One region of the Stenotrophomonas thermophila genome, then DNA from elsewhere that is predicted to be linked to it. Evidence: riboswitches for the same ligand, from Rfam matches in the RefSeq annotation. Region 1 holds a riboswitch; the other holds the start of a gene.
The links. A riboswitch is a leader RNA that binds a small molecule or an ion and turns the genes downstream of it on or off. The one in region 1 is predicted to bind glycine.
Positions count from the first base shown of each region.

Region 2: it holds a riboswitch for glycine, as region 1 does, so the genes downstream of both, gcvP (aminomethyl-transferring glycine dehydrogenase) here and BN1263_RS00350 (trimeric intracellular cation channel family protein) in region 1, are expected to answer to the same signal.

Region 1 is NZ_CVIW01000001.1:72,625-83,397, reverse strand. It holds gene BN1263_RS00390 (endonuclease) at 1-827, opposite strand, end outside; gene BN1263_RS00385 (co-chaperone GroES) at 1,139-1,426, shown strand; gene groL (chaperonin GroEL) at 1,511-3,160, shown strand; gene BN1263_RS00375 (MarR family winged helix-turn-helix transcriptional regulator) at 3,360-3,860, shown strand; gene BN1263_RS00370 (DNA alkylation repair protein) at 3,857-4,597, shown strand; gene BN1263_RS00365 (DUF6616 family protein) at 4,645-4,983, shown strand; gene BN1263_RS00360 (hypothetical protein) at 5,089-5,349, shown strand; gene BN1263_RS00355 (3-deoxy-7-phosphoheptulonate synthase) at 5,608-6,681, shown strand; gene BN1263_RS00350 (trimeric intracellular cation channel family protein) at 6,864-7,481, opposite strand; glycine riboswitch at 7,566-7,669, opposite strand; glycine riboswitch at 7,683-7,772, opposite strand; gene BN1263_RS00345 (GIY-YIG nuclease family protein) at 7,813-8,088, shown strand; gene BN1263_RS00340 (hypothetical protein) at 8,270-8,725, shown strand; gene BN1263_RS00335 (NAD(P)/FAD-dependent oxidoreductase) at 8,826-10,106, opposite strand; gene BN1263_RS00330 (NYN domain-containing protein) at 10,230-10,773, shown strand, end outside.
Region 2 is NZ_CVIW01000019.1:23,552-34,324, reverse strand. It holds gene BN1263_RS10335 (M2 family metallopeptidase) at 1-1,164, shown strand, start outside; gene BN1263_RS10330 (hypothetical protein) at 1,284-1,676, opposite strand; gene BN1263_RS10325 (siderophore-interacting protein) at 1,760-2,656, opposite strand; gene BN1263_RS10320 (multidrug effflux MFS transporter) at 2,798-4,024, opposite strand; glycine riboswitch at 4,324-4,426, shown strand; gene gcvP (aminomethyl-transferring glycine dehydrogenase) at 4,489-7,356, shown strand; gene BN1263_RS10310 (VOC family protein) at 7,440-7,850, opposite strand; gene BN1263_RS10305 (amino acid permease) at 7,993-9,360, opposite strand; gene BN1263_RS10300 (helix-turn-helix transcriptional regulator) at 9,443-10,165, opposite strand; gene BN1263_RS10295 (catalase) at 10,280-10,773, shown strand, end outside.

The DNA of each region.
Region 1 (10,773 bases):
GCGCGGATGTCGAAGCGGCAGGCTTCACCGGCCACCAGCGCGGTGTTGGTGGACAGCTTCACGCTGCGGCCGCTGGCCGGGAAGGTCAGCGGCACGCTGCCGGAGGTGCCGCAGCTCAGCGCGAACGCGCCGCTGGCCAGGTTCACGGTTTCGCTGAACACCACTTCCAGATCGGCCGCAGCCGGGAAGGTGCTGCTGCCCTGCGCCGGGGTGGTGGTGGACACCGACGGCGGCGTGTTCGGGCCTGGCGTGCCACCGCCGCTGAAAGTCTGGCCGTTGTTGCAGCTGCCGAAGGTCTGGCCGGCCGATTCGGCCCAGGTGAAGTGGGTGTACTGGCTGCCGCTGCCGGTCAGCTGCAACGAGGTGCCCGGCGCGGTGCTGTTGGTCTCGGCCACCGGGATGTTCTGGCTGGTCATGCCGGCGGCAGGGCCACCGGAGGCGGTGATGGCGCCCTCATAGCTGAGGAACTGGACCACTTTGCCACTGGCATCGACCAGGGCGATGCCGTCGGTCGGGCCGTTCTGGATCCCGTTGGTCGGGTAACTGACCACGGCGATGGTGGCGCTGCCGCAGCCGGCGGCGGTGCCGGCCGGGACCGGGTTGTTGGCATAGACGGTGGCGGCGGACGGATTGCTGCCGTTGTAGAGGTACAGGCGGTAGCCGGACAGGTCCTCACCGGCAGTGGCTACGACCTCGATCGCTTCGCCGACGTCACCGGCGGCGGTGCTGTCGTCGTAGTGCAGTTCGTTGATGAAGACCTCGGCCTGGGCCGGCGCAGCGGCCAGCGCCAGCAGGTAGGCAGCGGCAAGCGGGGACAGCAATCGCATCGACTCCTCCTTGTGATTGGGAATGCCGGACCGAGCCTAAGGCCGATCCAGTGACACTTTGTCGTAAATGAACGTCAGATGTCTGACAGTGCGACGCTTGTCACCGAAATTGATCTGGACCGACGCCCTGGCCGAGGCGCGCGGGTGGAAAAATTTTTTCATTCGGCCCTTGAAAGGGGGCGGCGGGGCTCCATCTCTGCCCTGCTCCCGACGTTGTCGGGTTTCTTCACGTGCGGTTCTGGCACTCGCCCGGGGCGAGTGCTAACATCGCCGGACTTTTTTAGACCAATCAATCACTTAAGAGGTCTCCTATGAGCATCAAGCCGCTGCACGACCGCGTTGTGGTCAAGCCGATCGAAGCCGACGAAATCTCCGCCGGTGGCATCGTCATCCCCGACTCGGCCAAGGAAAAGTCCACCAAGGGTGAGGTCGTGGCCGTCGGCCCGGGCAAGCCGCTGGACAACGGCAACGTGCGCGCGCCGTCGCTGAAGGTCGGCGACAAGGTCATCTACGGCCAGTACGCCGGCAGCTCGTACAAGAGCGAAGGCGTCGAATACAAGGTCCTGCGCGAGGACGACGTGCTCGCCGTCATCGGCTGAGCCCCGGCGCGACCTGTTCCATCCCCTGATTCCAACACCCAGCCGCCGGGCATGGCCCGGCGCTACCAGATGAGGTAACTGCACATGGCTGCCAAGGATATCCGTTTCGGTGAAGATGCCCGTTCGCGCATGGTGCGCGGCGTCAACGTTCTCGCCAATGCCGTCAAGGCCACGCTCGGCCCGAAGGGCCGCAACGTCGTGCTGGAAAAGAGCTTCGGCGCTCCGACCATCACCAAGGACGGCGTCTCCGTCGCCAAGGAAATCGAACTGGCTGACAAGTTCGAGAACATGGGCGCGCAGATGGTGAAGGAAGTTGCTTCGCGCACCAACGACGACGCCGGCGACGGCACCACCACCGCCACCGTGCTGGCCCAGGCCCTGATCCGCGAAGGTGCCAAGGCCGTGGCCGCCGGCATGAACCCGATGGACCTCAAGCGCGGTATCGACAAGGCCGTTTCGGCCGCCGTCGCCGAGCTGAAGAACATCTCCAAGCCGACCGCCGACGACAAGGCGATTGCCCAGGTCGGTACCATCTCGGCCAACTCGGACGAGTCGATCGGCCAGATCATTGCTGACGCGATGAAGGAAGTCGGCAAGGAAGGCGTCATCACCGTTGAAGAAGGCTCGGGCCTGGACAACGAGCTGGACGTGGTCAAGGGCATGCAGTTCGACCGCGGCTACCTGTCCCCGTACTTCATCAACAACCAGCAGTCGCAGACCGCTGACCTGGATGACCCGTTCATCCTGCTGCACGACAAGAAGATCTCCAACGTCCGCGACCTGCTGCCGGTGCTGGAAGGCGTCGCCAAGGCCGGCAAGCCGCTGCTGATCGTGGCCGAGGAAGTCGAAGGCGAAGCGCTGGCGACCCTGGTGGTCAACACCATCCGTGGCATCGTCAAGGTCGTGGCCGTCAAGGCCCCGGGCTTCGGCGACCGTCGCAAGGCGATGCTGGAAGACATGGCCGTGCTGACCGGCGGCACCGTGATCTCCGAAGAAGTCGGCCTGTCGCTGGAGAAGGCCACCATCAAGGACCTGGGCCGCGCCAAGAAGGTGCAGGTTTCCAAGGAGAACACCACCATCATCGACGGCGTCGGCGACAAGGCCAACGTTGATGCCCGTGTGGCGCAGATCAAGACCCAGATCCAGGACACCTCCTCGGATTACGACCGCGAGAAGCTGCAGGAACGCGTGGCCAAGCTGGCCGGCGGTGTTGCCGTGATCAAGGTCGGCGCCTCGACCGAAATCGAAATGAAGGAAAAGAAGGACCGCGTCGACGACGCCCTGCACGCCACCCGTGCGGCCGTTGAAGAAGGCGTGGTTCCGGGCGGCGGTGTTGCCCTGGTCCGCGCGATCACCGCGCTGGCCGGTCTGAAGGGCGCCAACGAAGACCAGAACCACGGCATCCAGATTGCCCTGCGTGCGATGGAAGCCCCGCTGCGCGAGATCGTTGCCAACGCCGGTGACGAGCCGTCGGTCATCATCAACAAGGTCAAGGAAGGCACCGGCAGCTTCGGCTACAACGCGGCCACCGGCGAGTTCGGCGACATGCTGCAGTTCGGCATCCTGGACCCGACCAAGGTGACCCGTTCGGCGCTGCAGAACGCCGCCTCGATCGCTGGCCTGATGATCACCACCGAAGCCATGGTGGCCGAAGCTCCGAAGAAGGACGAGCCGGCCATGGGCGGCGCCGGTGGCATGGGCGGCATGGGTGGCATGGGCGGCATGGACTTCTAAGTCCTCGCCCCTGGCATTGGGATGCCGGCCCTGGGTCGGCATACCTTCCCGTTGTAGAGAAGAACCCCGCCGCAAGGCGGGGTTTTTCTTTTTGGGCGATGCGCGGGCTTGGCCGGACCCGGCCCCGCATGCTCCGCACAGCGTGGTTCCATGGGCGAAAATCGATTATGATTAGGCACCTAATCACATGGTGGCCGGCATGCTGGAAGCAAAACACACCGCTCTGCTCAAGGAAGCTGCGCGCCGCGGCGAGGTAAACCTGCCCCAGCTGCGCCTGTGCTTCCAACTGCTGTCACTGTCTGCCGCCATCGACCACGACTGCGCCGCACGGCTGGCACCGCATGGCCTCAGCGAAGGCCGCTTCATCGTGTTGTTCCTGCTGCACGGGGCCGGTGGCTCGCTGCCGCCGCATGAGCTGGCCGAGCGTGCCGGCGTGACCCGCGCCACCATCAGTGGCCTGCTCGACGGCCTGCAGCGCGAAGGCCTGCTGCAGCGCCACAGCGATGCCGAAGATGGCCGCCGCCTGCGGATCGTGTTGACCGCACAGGGGACACGCCTCGCCGAGGCGCTGTTCGAGCAGCACACGCAGTGGATCGGGGGCCTGTTCAACGGGTTGGAGGCCGACGAACAGCAGCAGCTTTCACGGTTGCTGCACAAGGTCTGGCAGCACACCGATGCCGGGCGGGAATCCGCTGCATGAGCGCGCCCATTGCGGCCGAACGCCTGCGTGCGCTCAGCACCGGTCGCGTCGCCGCCACCCACCTGGCCGAGTGCCTGGCGGTGGATTTCGCCGAACTGCTGCACGTCGTGGCACCTGTGCTCGAACCGGACGCACTGCAACGCATGCGCGACGCCGCAGGCAAGGGCATCACCCAGCGCATGGCATTGGCCGCCCGCCTGCTGCGCGACAGCGGACAGGGCGATCCCGCGCAGTGGCGGGGCCACGCCTCCGATACGGTGCGTGGCTGGGCCTGCTACCTGATCGGCAGTGACGCCGGCACGCCCCTGGCAGGGAAGCTGCAGGCGATACGAACGCTGGCCGATGACCCACACTTCGGCGTGCGCGAATGGGCCTGGCTGGCACTGCGCACGGACATCGTTGCTGCACCGCTGCAGGCGCTTGGGTACCTGCAACCGTGGACGCAGGAAGTATCGCCGTACCTGCGCCGTTTCGCCTGCGAGGCGCTGCGTCCCCGGGGCGTCTGGGCTACGCATATCGCGCTGTTCAAGCAGCAGCCTCAACACGCAGTGCCGTTGCTGGACGCGCTGGCCGACGACCCCGAGCGCTATGTGCAGGACTCCGTCGGCAATTGGCTCAACGATGCCGGCAAGACGCAGCCGCAATGGCTGCGTGGGCTGTGCGCACGTTGGCAACGCGAGCACCACAGCGATGCCAACGCCTACATCCGCAAACGCGCCATGCGATCACTGCGGTAATGGCGGCCGCTGGCCGGCAATCCCATGAACCTCAAGGAAGAACCGCAATGGCCCACACCTTTATCGAGCTCTACACCGCCACCCCCGCCTGGACGGCGCTCTCGCCCGGACAACGCACCGCCTTCTTCGCCCGCATCGGTGAGGGCATGCAGCGTTTCGACCCGGAATGCATCAGGCCGGTGGCCATGGGCCGCATCGCTACGGACGTGCCGTGTGGCACCGGCGAGCAGTTCTATGCGGTCTGGCACTGCGCCAGCCGCGAAGCGGCCGACACGCTGGTGGCCGGGATCGCCGCCACCGGCTGGCATGATTACTTCACCACCACCCATGCCATCGGTGAGGTGGACAGCATGGGCCAGCATCTGGCCGACCTGGCCGCGCTGTAGTGGTACGGCGGCGGCCTGCGATCCCCGGCATGGGCGGCACATGCGCCTGTCACCGATACACGGTAAACAGTGCGTTGCCCATGTCCATCCGCAGGGACGTTGATCATGCAGAGCAAGCTCGAGGTCACGCTGTTCGGTCCGCTTGGCGAGTGCCCGGCATTGCAGTTGCCGGGGCAGGAGAACCCGTCGGTGGCCATCCCGGAATCGGCCCTGCGTCGATTGGTCTCCGACCTCTACACCGCACGCTCCCTGCTCAACCCCGAGCAGCTGGACGAGGCCCGGCAGGAGCTGGATCGGGTGCTGGAGCGCTGGGCCGATATCCACGAAGGCCTGCTGCTGGACGTTGAAGTGCATGGCAGCCGATAGGCCGCCGCTGCGCTCGGGCAGCGTCCCAGTTGCGGATGAAACATTTTGCACTGCGCAAAAGCTGTGCTATCAATAGATCCCATGAACGCAGCCGCTACCCGTTTTTACTGGTATTACTTTCCGAAGCCACTGGCGGAGGAAGGACTGCGCTCACCCTGAAGAAAGCTTCAGACGCATTCCCGAAAGCCGCCAGCGAACCTGGCGGCTTTTTTCATGCCGCCACGCTGGGGACCCCCAACGTTCCGGAGATCTCCTGCAATGCCCCCGCACACCGACGACCTGCGTATCCGCACCATCGAACCGCTGACACCGCCTGCCCAGCTGCTGGCGATGCTGCCCTGTGACGATGAAGCCTCCGGCACCGTCAGCGCCTCGCGCGCAGCGCTGCACCAGATCCTGCACGGCCGCGATGACCGCCTGGCGGTGGTGGTGGGCCCGTGCTCGATCCACGACCCGAACGCCGCCATCGAGTACGCCCAGCGCCTGAAGCCACTGCGCGACGCGCTGGCAGGCGAGCTGGAAATCGTCATGCGCGTGTATTTCGAGAAGCCACGCACCACGGTGGGCTGGAAGGGCCTGATCAATGACCCGGACCTGGATGGCAGCTTCAGGATCGACAAGGGCCTGCGCATCGCCCGTGGCCTGCTGCGCGACATCAACAAGCTTGGCCTGCCGGCGGGTGTTGAATTCCTCGACGTGATCTCGCCGCAGTACATCGCCGACCTGGTGGCATGGGGCGCGATCGGCGCACGCACCACGGAAAGCCAGGTGCATCGCGAACTTGCGTCGGGGCTGTCGTGCCCGGTCGGCTTCAAGAACGGCACCGATGGCAACGTGAAGATTGCCGCTGACGCCGTAGGTGCTGCGTCCAATCCGCACCACTTCCTGTCGGTCACCAAGCAGGGCGGCACTGCCATCGTGTCGACCACCGGCAACCCCGATTGCCATGTGATCCTGCGTGGGGGCAAGCAGCCGAACTACGACGCAGCCAGTGTTGCCGACGCCTGCCAGGCGCTGGCCAAGGCCAAGCTGCCGGCGCGCCTGATGATCGATGCCAGCCATGCCAACAGCCTGAAGAACCCGGAGAACCAGCCGAAGGTGATCGAGGACATTGCTGTTCAGCTGGAAGACGGCGAACAGCGCATCGTGGGCGTGATGATCGAGAGCCATCTGGTCGGTGGCCGCCAGGAACTGGTGGAAGGCCAGCCGCTGGTCTACGGCCAGAGCATCACCGATGGGTGCATCGACTGGGACACCACCGTGACGGTGCTGGAGCGACTGGCTGCGGCCGTGCGTGCCCGTCGTGAAGTGAAGGTGTCCGAAGCAGCGTGAATGAAGCCGCCTGATGGCGGCACGTGTGTGGATGGTGGCCAGCGCCTGCGGGGGTGCGGCCGCGATCAGGGCCGGCCGGAGTTGGAGACCGGCCCATCTGCACCGGCGATGCGCCTGGCGCTGCGCGTGAGCGGCAGCGCCAGGTCCATCGCCGGGGTGGTGCGGATTGCGCCGCGCGAACCTCAATGCACTTCGTCGTGGTACACGAACTTCGGCATTTCCCAGCGGAAGTGGATCGCCAGCAGGCGCAGCGCGAAGCCGCCGCCGAGGCAGCACAGGATCGCGGTGGCGTCGGCCACGCCCCAGTGCAGCAGCAACAGGTAGGCCGCGCCGGTCAGCAGCGCGATGATCGCGTACAGCTCCTTCTGGAAGATCAGCGGCACCTCGTTGCAGAGGATGTCGCGCAGCACGCCGCCGAAGGCACCGGTCAGCATGCCGGCGATCAGCACGATCGGCATTGCATGGCCGGCCTCACGCGCGATCGAACAGCCGATCAGGGTGAAGGCGATCAGGCCCAGGCCATCGAGCACCAGGAAGGTGCGGCGGAAGTGGTGCATCCAGCGCGCAACCCAGGTGGCGATCAGCGCCGCGCACACGGTAAAACCCAGGTACTCGGGATGCTTCACCCAGCCCAGCGGGTAATGGCCAAGCAGGATGTCGCGCAGCGAACCGCCACCGAGAGCGGTGACGCAGGCGATCATGACCACGCCGAACAGGTCCATGCGGCGGCGGCCGGCGGCCAGTGCGCCGGTCATGGCTTCGGCGGAAATGGCAATCAGGTAGATGATGGACAGCAGCATGGGACAGGCTCCGGGCGCGGTGGGGCCGGCCATGCGCGACGACCGCCACTGCCTGCGCAATGACGGAATGACGATGACCGGTGCCGCTCCCGCTGTCCTTTTGCCTGAGAGTTCAGCGGCATGGGCCGCGTGCCCCTTCGGCGGATCGTCCCGGGCGTGCCCGGTGACCTCTCTCCAGCTCGGCGAGTCGAATGCATGGTTGGTGGGATTCCAGCCCACCGGCCTGAGCGATCATGGGAGCCTGCGCCTTCGGCGGGCGCCAGCGCGGCGCCTCTCTCCTGCATTCGGGCGCCAGTATATCCGCTGCAGTGCAGCACGGCATAATCCGGGCATGGCCCCGTCCCTCCGCCCGTGGTTCCTGTATCTGCTCGAATGCCGCGATGGCAGCTATTACGCCGGCATCAGCACCGATGTGGACGCGCGCTTCGCCGCCCACCAAGCCGGCAAGGGCGCGCGCTACACCCGGGCGCGGCCACCGCTGCGCGTGCTGGCCGTGCGCCAGTACCCGGACCGGGCCGCCGCGTCACGGGCCGAATGGCAGCTCAAGCAGCAGCCGCGCGAACGTAAGCTGGCCTGGCTGCAGGCCCCGGATCCTGCGCTTCTGTAGAGCCGAGCCCACGCTCGGCTCCGGGTTCTGTAGATTCACGCCATGCGTGGATGGGCTGCCGGGCCATGCGATGATCGCTCCGCGCCAAGCGCTGGAGACCCGGATGTCCACCTTTGCTTTTCAGCACGACCGTCGGTCATTGTCGTCGCTGTGGTACCCGAAACCGAAGGCGCCGTGAACGATGCGCGCCGCCGGCAAAGCATGGATCTCCGTCGTCGTGCTGGTCGCCGGCATCGCGCTGTTGCCTGGCCTGCTGTACCTGCTCGGGCTGGCATTGGCAGGGGGTCGGCCGAAGCCGGCCGACCGCGCGCCCAGTGGTATGGCTGCGTGCAGCAGTGAACCACGCGCGGGATACCAGCCGATGAATCCCTGGCGTTTCGCCGCGCAGTTCTTCGACAAGGACGTGATGAAGAAGAAGGTGCCGGAAGTGGAGCGGGAGGCCTTCTGGATTGCCCGACGCCACCTGTGGCGGCAACCACAGCGCGGCATGCTGCGCTGGCATCTCAGTAGTACCGCATTGACGATCTGGATCACCCGGCATTGGAGTACCGCGCAGATTGCCGACACCGCGAGGAAGGAGGACTTCTGCCGGACCGGGTCGAAACGGTGGGTGCCGGGCGCCCCGATGAGGAAGTAGAGCCACGCCGTGCGTGGCTGAGCTCCATGCGGCATGCACAGACAGTCATCCACGCATGGCGTGGATCTACCGCACCGGTCGGGGAGGCGCGAGTGCACTCCTACCGCCTCGGCCGACGGTCGTCCTGGTCATCACCGAAGATGATGCGCGCGCTGCGCTGGTAGCTCCAGTACGCCACGGCCCAGTTCAGCAGCACCACGATGCGGTTGCGGAAGCCGATCAGGAAGAACACGTGCGCGGCCAGCCAGAACCACCATGCCAGTACACCAGACAACTGCAGCCGGCCCAGGTGCACGATCGCGGCCATGCGGCCAATGGTGGCCAGGTTGCCGTAGTCGGCGTACTTGAACGGCCCCGGCGCCGCCTTGCCATGCAGGCGCGCGCGGACCACCTCGGCCACGTACTTGCCCATCTGCTTGGCCGCGGGCGCCACGCCGGGAACCGGCTTGCCGTCGGCCTGGTTCAGTGCGGCCAGGTCGCCGGCCACGAACAGCTCCGGGTGATCGGGCAGGGTCAGGTCCGGTTGCACCGGCACGCGGCCGGCGCGATCCAGTGGCACGTCCAGCGTGCGCGCCAGCGGTGAAGCGGCCACGCCGGCGGCCCAGACCACGGTGCGTGCCGGCACGAACTGATCACCGAGCGTGAAGCCCTGGCTGTCGATGTCGCTCACCGGGGTACCGGTCAGCACTTCCACGCCCAGCTTTTCCAGCTGGCGGCGTGCTTTCAGCGAAAGTACTTCCGGGAACGAGGACAGCACGCGCGGCCCGGCCTCGATCAGCCGCACCTTGGCGCTGGCTGGATCGATGTGGCGGAATTCGTTGCGCAACGTATGCCGCGCGATCTCGGCCAGGGTGCCGGCCAGTTCAACACCGGTGGGACCGCCACCGACCACCGCGAAGCTCAGCCATGCGGCCTTCTTCGCCGGGTCCGGTTCCGCCTCGGCGCGCTCGAACGCCAGCAGCAGCTTGCGGCGCAGCGCGATCGCATCGTCCAGCGTCTTCAGGCCGGGCGCATCATCGGCCCACTGGTCGTTGCCGAAGTAGGCGTGGGTGGCGCCGGTGGCCAGCAGCAGGCTGTCGTAGTCCAGCGTGCTGCCATCGGCCATGCGGATCTGCCGGGCCTGCTTGTCGATGGCGACCACTTCGCCGAGGCGGACTTCCACGTTGCGCTGGTGGCCGAGGATGTGGCGCAGCGGTGCGGCGATATCCGGCGCGGACAGGCCGGCGGTGGCCACCTGGTACAGCAGCGGCTGGAACAGATGATGGTTGCGGCGGTCGACCAGGGTGATGCGTATGCGCTCGCGGGCCAGGGCACGGGTGGCCCAGAGACCGGCAAAACCGCCGCCGACAACGACCAGGTGGGGAACGCGCTCGCGACTCATCGACTCACTCCAGTGGGGGCATCGGGGGAAGCGCCTGGCATCTTCGCACGGCGACTGCCTGTCACGTCAGCGCCCGCGTGGATCGGCGATACTCGGGTTCAGGCAACGGCCCGTGAGGAGCCCATGAGCGAACCGGAAAAGCGCATCGCCCTGTTGATCGACGCCGACAATGCGCCGGCCTCGAAGATCGACGAGGTCCTGGCCGAAGTCGCCCGCTACGGCGTGGCCAACGTGCGCCGCGCCTATGGCAACTGGAAGAGCCCGCGGTTGAAGGGCTGGGAAGCGGTGCTGCACGAATATGCGATCCGCCCGATCCAGCAGTTTGCCTACAGCAAGGGCAAGAATGCCTCGGACATGGCGATGGTGATCGATGCCATGGACCTGCTCTACGCACGCAACCTTGATGGCTTCGCCATCGTCTCCAGCGATGCCGATTTCACTCCGATGGTGATGCGCCTGCTGACCGATGGCGTGAAGGTGTACGGCTTCGGCGAGAAGAAAACGCCCGAGCCGTTCGTCAACGCGTGCTCGAAATTCACCTACCTGGAAGCACTGGGCCAGACCCACGCCAGCGTGCCGGATACCGAACAGGCGTCCAGCGAACAGGCCTCGAACGAGCCGGTGGCCAACGATGATGCGCGCCCGCGCAAGAGTGGCGCGGAGATGC
Region 2 (10,773 bases), on a different contig from region 1:
GAAGTGGGCAATGGCCTGATCGCCGCGCACCTGCTGGGCAACATGTGGCAGCAGGACTGGTCCAACCTGTGGGACCAGCTGGAACCATACCCGGGTGCCGGCAGCCTGGACATCACCGCTGCACTGGAAAAGCAGTACCAGACCAACCTGAGCGCGGCGCTGGCCAAGGCCGGCAAGGACGCCAGTGTGGCGGCCCAGTACAAGGCGCAGCGCGAAGCCGAACTGCGCACCGCCAAGCAGATGACTGAGCGCGCGCAGGACTTCTACGTGTCGCTGGGCATGCCGTCACTGCCGCAGTCGTATTGGGAAAAAACCCAGTTCATCAAGCCTGACGACCGCGACGTGGTCTGCCACGCCAGCGCCTGGGACATGAACATGGAAGGCGACGTGCGCACAAAGATGTGCATCAAGCCGAACGAAGAGAATTTCACCACCATCTACCACGAGCTGGGCCACATCTATTACGACCTGGCCTACAACCCGCTGCCGCCGCTGTTCCAGGGCGGTGCCAACGACGGCTTCCATGAAGCGATCGGCGACACCATCGTGCTGGCGATGACGCCCAAGTACCTCAGCTCGATCGGCCTGGTCGATGCGCCGACCGAAAGCCGCGAAGCAGTCATCAACAACCAGATGCGCATGGCGCTGTCGGGCGTGTCGTTCCTGCCGTTCGGGCTGATGATCGACCGCTGGCGCTGGGGCGTGTTCGATGGCTCGATCACCGCCGACAACTACAACAAGGCATGGTGGGACCTGAAGGCCAAGTACCAGGGCGTAGCCCCGGCCAGCACCCGTGGTGAAGAATTCTTCGATCCGGGCGCGAAGTACCACGTGCCGGGCAACACCCCGTACACCCGTTACTTCCTGGCGCGCATCCTGCAGTTCCAGTTCTACAAGGGCCTGTGCGACGCCTCGGGGTACAAGGGCCCGCTGCATGAGTGCACCTTCTACGGCAACAAGGAAGCCGGCCAGAAGTACTGGGCGATGCTGAGCAAGGGTGCCAGCCAGCCGTGGCAGGCCACGCTGAAGGAGCTGACCGGCACCGACAAGCTCGATGCCGGCCCGATGATCGAGTACTTCACCCCGGTCAACGAGTGGCTGAAGCAGCAGAACGAAGGCCAGATGTGCGGCTGGCAGGCCAACGCGGCCCCGGCGGCGAAATGAGAAAAGGGGCGGGTCCGCGAGGATCCGCCCCTTTCTGGTAGTGCCGGCCGCTGGCCGGCAACTGCACGGTGGAAATCCGTCTGGCAGCCGGCCAGCGGCCGGCTCTACCGCAACAGCGATCAGCTGTTCTTCTTCGCTGCCATCGCTGCAGCCAGCTCGGCCTTGAACTCCTCGAAGGTCTGGCCCTTCTCCTTTGCTTCGGCCTGTGCGGCATCACGCAGCGCATCGGAGTACATCAGGCGCACCGGCGTGCCCTTGCGTTCGTGCAGCTCACCGGCCTGCATGATCAGCGCCAGCACCTGCGCAGCGCTCTCGCTGTGGCCGGCGATGCGGCCGTCCATGCCCAGCACCCATTCGCCGTCGCGGCGCACGACACCGGCCAGCAGGGTGCGCTGAGCATCGCGCAGTTCGGCATGCGGTTCCACCGGCGACGCCTGCGCGGCGGCCTTGTTGGCGGCCTGCTTTTCCTGGCGACGGCGCTGGTCGCGGCGGGTCTTGGAACTGGTGGACATGGTGCGGTACCGCTGCGAAGGGGGGCGCAAGGATAGCGCACCCCGCCCGCAGCGCTGCTTCACGCGTGCTCGATCCAGTCCGGTCAGTCCAGCACCTTGCCATGCCGCCAGTAGCCCATGAAGGTGATCGCGCGGCGGTCCAGCCCGCAATCGCGCACGAGGTGGCGGCGGATCGCCATGACCGCCCCCGCCTCACCCGCCACCCAGGCATACAGCGGACCGGCCACGCGGGTATGGGCCTGCTCCCAGAGGATCTGCGTATCGACGTCGATCTCCTCCAGCGCATCGTTGGCAGCCACGCTCGAGGTCGCTGCCAACCGCGCCTGGACCGCCTGCAGCAACGGCTGTCCGTAGGCGGCTTGCCCGCGCGGCAGCCAGACCAGCTCGGCGCTGGAGGGCGCCTTCAGGTGCACCGCATCACCGGCCTGCGCCACCTCCAGCAGCGCCAGCGTGCGCGGTGGGTCGACCATGGCCGCCAGTTCCTCAAGAATTCCGGCCACCGCCGGCAGCGCGGTTTCATCCGCCACCAGCAGCACCTGGCCGACTCCCGCCGGCGGTTTCCATTCCCAGCCTTCGCTGCTGTCAGCACAGTCGGCATCGGGGGCCAGCAGCACTACGCGGTCGCCCGGTCGCGCGTGGATGGCCCAGCGCGAGGCCGGCCCGGTCTCGCCATGAAGCACGAAATCAACGTCGACCTCGCCCTGCTCGGCGCGCAGGTGGCGGATGGTGTAGGTGCGCATGGGCGGGCGCTGGTCGTCCGGCAGCGCCCGGTAGCGCGGATACCAGTCCTCACCGCTGGGCACCTGCGGCACGTCCTGGCCGGGCAAGGGGAAGAACACCTTGATGCGCTGGTCCGGGCCTTCGGTCTTCATCCGCGCCACGTCGGCACCAGTGAACACCATGCGGTCCAGGGAAGGGGAAAGAACGCGGCGCTCCTTCAGCGCCACCTCGAACAGGCGATAGGTCTGCTGCGCAGCCATGGGGGAACCTCATGCAACGACATCGGATCGGCTGGCTGTCGTGCATCCACGCACCGGCTGGCTGGAGTGCCCAGCCTAGTCCGGTCGTTCCTCGCCGCAAGCGTTGCGGGCATCGCGGCCTGCCCTACCCCTGCGCGCTGCTCAATGGCCCGTGCAGGCTGCCTGCGCCGCGCGTTCACGCTGGTGTTCCCAGTACCAGAACACGAATCCGGCGCCGAAGAACGCGGCCTGGCCCAGCGCCAGGTGCAGCGGGCTGGCACTGAGCAGCGGCGACACCACGCCGGCCACCACGGTGCTGATCATCAGTTGCACAAAGGCCTGCAGCGACGAGGCCAGGCCGCGCTGGTGCGGGTACATGTCCAGCACCGCCAGCGCCAGGATCGGGAAGATCAGTGCCATGCCCATGCCGCCCAGGAAGATCGGCAGCACCGCCCACGGCAGCACGAACTGCGGCGACAGCGCCACGTAGCCGACATTCAGCAGCACCGACAGCGCACACAGGCCGAAACCAATGGACACCTGGCGGGTGGGCGTGGTGTGCCCGGCCATGCGCCCGGACAGGAACGAGCCGGTGGTCATGCCGCCGATGGTGGGGATGAACAACCAGGCGAAACCGCCCTCGCCCAGGTGCAGGTGCTGCATCACGAACACCGGTGCCGAGGAGATGTACAGGAAAATGCCGCCGAAACCGATGCTGCCGGCCAGCGCCAGGCGCAGGAACCGCGGGTTGAAACCGATGCGCACGTAATCACGCAGCAGCACGCGCGGCGACAACGGCACCCGTGCCTCCACCGGATGGGTTTCCGGCAGGTAGCGTGCGGTGGCCGCCAGCAGGAGCAGCGCAAACACCACCAGGAACCAGAAAATCAGTGGCCAGCCGGCGCCACTGAGCAGGATCCAGCCGCCAATGATCGGTGCGATGGCCGGAGCGATGCCGAACAGCATCGATACCTGGCTCATCAGGCGCTGCGCGTCGTGTCCGTGGTACAGGTCGCGGATCACCGCGCGGCCGACGATCATGCCGACACCCGCCGACAGGCCCTGCAGCGCGCGGAACGCCAGCAGCGTGGACAGGTCGGTGGACAGCGCGCAGCCGACCGAGGCGCCGACGAACACCACCAGACCGCCGAGGATCACCCGCTTGCGGCCCCAGGCATCGGACAGCGGGCCGTGCGCCAGACTCATCAGGCCGTAGAACAGCAGGTACACGCTGATGGTCTGCTGCACCGCCACCTCGTCCACCGCCAGGCGCTGGGCCAGCTGCGGGAACGCCGGGAAGATGGTGTCGATCGAGAACGGGCCGAACATGGCCAGGCCGGCGAGCAGCAGGGCCATGCGGCGGGTGGAGGGAGCAACGGCGGCGGTCATGAAGGAAGCGTCCGGCAGGGCCATGCGCGGCACGCACGGCGGGCGCCGGTCCCGCTGCAACGGGGACGGCGCCAGATGAATTCGGGTATCCGCCCATCATAGGTGGGGATTGCGCCCGATGCCATGCAGCGGTGCACAAAACGCACGGCCGGGCCATCGGCCATTCAGCCGCGGGCCCGCGCCGGGGCGCGGCCAGCGGGCCCGCAACGGGCTATAATCGGCGGGCAACACGGTGGGAGAAGCGGAACACCGCTGCCGAAGGCGCAACGCCCGTAATCGCTCAGGCCCGATACCACCCGTAACAGAACTCTGGAGAGACCGGTTCGATCCGGCGCCGAAGGGGCACGAAGCCGCGGTTTTCCGCGCTTCCAAACTCTCAGGCAAAAGGACAGAGGGGCGCCCCGCAGACCGCCGACCGGCGGCTTGTGCCCGTGCGTGTGCCCTTTCCTGACGGATCCTTCGCCATGTCCCAGAACACCCCTTCCCTGCGTGAGCTCGAGCACCACAATGCGTTCGTCGAGCGCCACATCGGCCCCAACGATGCCGAGATCGCGCAGATGCTCGACGTCGTCGGCCACGCGTCGCTGGATGCGATGACCGATGCCATCGTGCCGGCCAAGATCAAGTCGCCGGCGCCGCTGGCGCTGCCGGAGTCGATGACCGAAGTGCAGGCACTGGCGAAGATCCGTGCGATCGCCGACAAGAACACCGTGCTGCGCAGCTTCATCGGCCAGGGTTACTACGGTACCCACACGCCGAACGTGATCCTGCGCAACATCCTGGAAAACCCGGCCTGGTACACCGCCTACACCCCGTACCAGGCGGAAATCTCGCAGGGCCGCATGGAAGCGCTGATCAACTTCCAGACCCTGTGCGCCGACCTGACCGGCATGGAAATCGCCAACGCCTCGCTGCTGGACGAAGCCACCGCCGCCGCCGAAGCGATGACCCTGGCCAAGCGTTCGGCCAAGTCGAAGTCGGACACCTTCTTCGTGCACGATGCCGTGCACCCGCAGACCCTGGAACTGCTGCGCACCCGCGCCGAGCCCATGGGCATCGTGCTGCGCGTCGGCACCCCGGCCGAGGCACTGGAAGCAGAAGCCTTCGGCCTGCTGCTGCAGTACCCGGACACCTTCGGCCAGGTCGGCGACTACAAGGCGCTGGTCGATGCCGTGCACGCACGCGGCGGCCTGGTGGCCGTGGCCACCGACCTGCTGGCCCTGACCCTCCTGGCTGCCCCGGGCGAATGGGGCGCGGACATCGTGGTCGGCAACAGCCAGCGTTTCGGCGTGCCGTTCGGCTTCGGTGGCCCGCACGCCGCCTTCATGGCCTGCCGTGACGCCTACAAGCGCTCGATGCCGGGCCGCCTGATCGGCGTTTCGGTCGATGCCCAGGGCAACCCGGCATACCGCCTGACCCTGCAGACTCGTGAGCAGCACATCCGCCGCGAGAAGGCCACCTCCAACATCTGTACCGCACAGGTGCTGCTGGCAGTGATGGCCTCGATGTATGCGGTCTACCATGGCCCGGAAGGCCTGATCCGCATCGCCCGCCGCACCCACCGCCTGGCCGCCATCCTGGCAGCGGCACTGCGCAACGCCGGCGTACAGGTCGGTGGCGACTTCTTCGACACCCTGCACGTCACCGGCGTGCACGCCGATGAGATCCACGCCAAGGCACGCGCCGCCGGTTACAACCTGCGCGCGATCGACAGCGACTCGGTCGGCATCAGCCTGGACGAGACCGCCACCCGCGCCGACGTGGTCGCGCTGGCCGCCGTGTTCGGCGCGCAGGCCGACATCGATGCGCTGGACGCCAGCACCGCCGACGCGCTGCCGGCGGGCCTGCTGCGCCAGTCCGCGTTCCTGACCCACCCGGTGTTCAACACCCACCACAGCGAGCACGAACTGCTGCGCTACCTGCGTTCGCTGGCCGACAAGGACCTGGCGATGGACCGCACGATGATCCCGCTGGGCTCGTGCACCATGAAGCTCAACGCCACCGCCGAGATGATCCCGGTGACTTGGCCGGAGTTCTCGCAGATCCACCCGCTGGTGCCGGCCGACCAGGCGCTGGGCTACAAGGAACTGATCGACACGCTGGAAGCGATGCTGGTCGAATGCACCGGCTACGACGCGGTCAGCCTGCAGCCGAACTCCGGCGCGCAGGGTGAGTACGCCGGCCTGCTGGCGATCCGTGCCTACCACCGCTCGCGCGGCGAGGGCCATCGCGACATCTGCCTGATCCCGGATTCGGCGCACGGCACCAACCCGGCCTCGGCGCAGATGTGCGGCATGAAGGTCGTGGTGACCAAGACCGATGCCAACGGCAACGTCGACGTCGAGGACATCCGCCTCAACGCCGAAAAGTACAGCGACCGCCTGGCCGCGATCATGATGACCTACCCGTCCACGCACGGCGTGTTCGAGGAAGAGGTGGTCGAGATCTGCGAGATCATCCACAAGCACGGCGGCCAGGTGTACACCGACGGCGCCAACATGAACGCCCTGGTCGGCGTGGCCAAGCCGGGCAAGTGGGGTTCGGACGTTTCGCACCTGAACCTGCACAAGACCTTCTGCATCCCGCACGGCGGTGGCGGCCCGGGCGTCGGCCCGTGCGCGGTCAAGGAGCACCTGGCCCCGTTCCTGCCGGGCAAGCTGGGTGACAACGGCCCGGTCGGCATGGTCAGCGCGGCCAGCTTCGGCAGCGCCTCGATCCTGCCGATCAGCTGGATGTACATCGCGATGATGGGCCGCGAAGGCCTGCGCAAGGCCACCCAGGTCGCGCAGCTCAACGCCAACTACATCGCCAAGCGCCTGGCGCCGCACTTCAAGACGCTGTACACCGGCCGCAACGGCCTGGTGGCGCACGAGTGCATCCTCGACGTGCGCCCGCTGGAGAAGACCAGCGGCATCGGCGCCGAGGACGTGGCCAAGCGCCTGATCGACTTCGGATTCCACGCCCCGACCCTGAGCTTCCCGGTGGCCGGCACGCTGATGGTCGAGCCGACCGAGAGTGAGTCGCTGCACGAGCTGGACCGCTTCATCAACGCCATGATCCAGATCCGAGAGGAAATCAGCGCGATCGAAGACGGCCGCCTGGACCGCGAGGACAACCCGCTGAAGAACGCGCCGCACACTGCCACCGCAGTGACCGCCAGCGAGTGGACCCACGCCTACCCGCGCGAACTGGCTGCCTTCCCGCTGGCCAGCCTGAAGCAGAGCAAGTACTGGCCGCCGGTGGCACGCGTCGACAACGTGTACGGCGACAAGAACGTGATGTGCGCCTGCATCCCGGTCGATGCCTACAAGGACGATGAAGTCGAAGCGTGATTGACGGAACGGCCCGCGCAAGCGGGCCGTTTTCGTTTACGGTAGCGCCGGGCCATGCCCGGCGAGCGCAGCGGCTGAACCGATCACGGGTCCGGCATCTGCCCCAGGCTCAACTGCCACGACACCCCGAAGCGGTCCTGCACCCAGCCGTAGCGGTTGCTGAAATCGTACTCGCCCACCGGCATCAGCCAGTGGCCGCCCTCGCCCAGCACGCGTGCCGCGCGCTCGAACTGCTCTGCGCCGGAGCACTCGACGAACAGCGAGATCGACGGCGAGAAAGTGAAGTCGTGCACGTCCAGGCTGTCGAAGCACAGGTAGTGGGTGCCACCGAGCAGGAAGATGGCCTGGCGGACCTGCCCGGGCACGCCGGCACCGGCGCCGTCCGGATGGCGCTGCATTGCCAGCAGGCGGAAATCGGCGAAGGCCTCGGCGTACAGGGCCAGGGCGGCCTCGGCCTGGCCCGTGAACATCAGGAAGGGACGGCTGCGCAGCATGCGGTACTCCCGGTCGACGGGCCGCTGGCGGCCCACCTGCGCACAGTGCCACGCGGAGTGTGTGCCTGTTGTAGAGCCGAGCCCATGCTCGGCTGGCGATCGCGCAAACAGCAGCCTCGACCATAGGGTCGGCTCTACAGAATCACGCCTCGCGCATGCGCCGCGCGATGGCGCTGCCGGCGGCGATGGTGGCGGTCAGCGCCACCATCGACAGGAACTGCAGGCGGGTGTGCGACTCGCTCAGCAGCAGGCCGAAGATCAGCGCCAGGATCGCCAGCGCGCAGCAGGTCAGCCACGGGAAGCCCGCCATGCGGAACGGCAGCCGGATACCCAGGCGATCCGCGCGGCGGCGCAACACCAGTTGTGAGACCAGCGACAGCGTCCACACCAGCAGGCAGGTCGAACCGACGATGTTCAGCAGCACCGGCAGCACCCGGTCCGGGAACAGCAGTTCCATCACCGTGGCGGCGAAACCGAACAGCACGCTGGCCAGCACGGCAATCACCGGCACCTGGCGCGGATCGGTCCAGCCCAGCACGGCCGGGGCTTCACGTCGCTGCGCCAGTGAATACATCATGCGCGAGGCGCCGTAGAGGTTGGCATTGAGTGCCGACAGCAGCGCGATCACCGCGATCAGGGTGATGGCGGTGCCTGCACCCGGAATACGGGCAATGTCCAGCACCGCGGCGAAGGGCGACTTCAGCGCCTCGCTGGTCCACGGCACGACGGCGATGATCACGCTCAGCGAGCCGATGTAGAACACCAGGATGCGCCACGCCACGGTGCGGATGGCACGGGCGATGCTGCGCTCCGGATCTTCGGTCTCCGCCGCCGCAACGGCCACGATCTCGGTGCCACCGAAGGCAAAAACGACAACCAGCAGTGCAGCGCCAATACCGGCCAGGCCCTTCGGCGCGAAGCCACCATGCTCGGTGAAGTTGCTCAGGCCCGGCGAGGTCACCTGCGGCAGCCAGCCCATCAGCAGCGCCACGCCGATGGCGATGAAGGCCAGGATCGCCGCCACTTTCAGGATGGCGAACCAGAATTCGAACTCGCCGAAGTTCTTCACCCCGAGCAGGTTGATCGCAGTAAAGAACAGCATGAAGGCCAATGCAGCCATCGGCACCGGCACCGCGGGCCAGACCGTGGCCAACAGCCCGGCCGCGCCTACCGCTTCGGCGGCGATCACGATCACCAGCTGCACCCACCACAGCCAGCCGACCGTGGCACCGGCGGTGGCGCCCATGGCGTCGGCCGCGTACACCGAAAACGCGCCGCTGGTCGGTTTGGCCGCCGCCATCTCGCCCAGTGCGTTCATGACGATGATCACCAGCGCGCCAGCGACCAAGTACGAGACCAGAACGGCCGGACCGGCCGCCTGCACACCCACGCCCGAACCGAGGAACAGCCCGGCGCCGATGGCGCTGCCCAAGCCCATCATGATCAGCTGGCGGGGCTTGAGCGAATGTCCGAGGCGGGACGGCGAAGCGGTCGGAATCGAGTTGGGCATCGGCAGGGCTGGCGGCGGGCTACAGGGGCGACACCTTACCCTGTCCCATGCCCGCGCGGATAGGCACAGCGCAGCAGGCGGCTCAGGCCAGTGCCGGCTCGCCGACACCACCGCCGATACGGGCACGATAGGCACGCGGCGAGAAACCGGTTTCAGCCTTGAACTTGCGGGTAAAGGCGCTCTGGTCGCTGAAACCGCAGGCCTGGCCGATGCAGGTGATGCTGTCATCGCCATGCAGCAGGTGCATGGCCATCTGGATCCGCAGCCGGGTCAGCACCTGCTGCGGGGTCATCTGGAACACCTTGCGGAAGCTGCGCTCCAGCTTGGACAGCGAGAAGCCGGTGATGTCCAGCAGGGTCTGCATGCGCACGTTCTCGGCGTAGTGCGCGTTGAGGTGGGCCAGCGCCAGCCGCAGCTGCTCATACTGGGTGCCGAGGCTGTCCTTCTGGCCCAGGTCGCGGGAAATGCCGATCAGGCCCTCGATGGCGCCATCAACCAGCAGCGGACGCTTGCAGGTCAGGCACCAGCCCGGTTCGCGGTTGGCGAACAGGTGCAGCTCCATCAGGTTCTCGATCACCTCGCCGGACAGCACACGGGCATCCTGGTCGACATAGTCCGCGCTGAGGCCGGTCGGGTAGATCTCGGCCGCGGTCCGCCCGATGACGTCCTTGCGCGCGCGCAGGCCCAGCCGCCGCAGCATGGTCTGGTTGACGTGGGTATACCGTCCCTGGCGGTCCTTGATGAAGAACAGCACGTCCGGGATGGCGTCGAACAGGGCTTCGATGTCGGCGGGCTCGACTCGCATGCGGCAAGCATACCCGAGCCCGCTTTTGCCCGTACGTTCACCTTTGCCGGACCTCGGTTTAACGGGCCCGGTTCCAGTGTCGTGGTTCTCTTTGAGCATCCGGAGCCAACGTCAATGGCCGCCAGCAAGCCGACCGGCAAGCGCGCAACCACCCACGCCGAGAACCACCACCGCGGCAACGGCGATGAACTGCACCAGCAGGCCGGGGGCAGTCATCCGGCGATGACCACCGATCAGGGCATCCCGGTGGCAGACAACCAGAACTCCCTGCGGCAGGGACCTCGGGGGCCTACGCTGCTGGAGGACTTCATCCTGCGCGAGAAGATCACCCACTTCGACCATGAGCGCATTCCCGAGCGCATCGTGCACGCACGTGGCAGCGCGGCGCATGGCTACTTCGAGTTGACCCGGTCACTGGCCGCCCATACCCGCGCGCGCATCCTGACCGAGGTGGGGGTGAAAACACCCGTATTCACCCGTTTCTCGACCGTGGCCGGTGGCGCAGGCTCGGTGGATACCCCGCGCGACGTGCGCGGCTTCGCGGTCAAGTTCTATACCAGGGAGGGCAACTGGGACCTGGTCGGCAACAACATTCCGGTGTTCTTCAT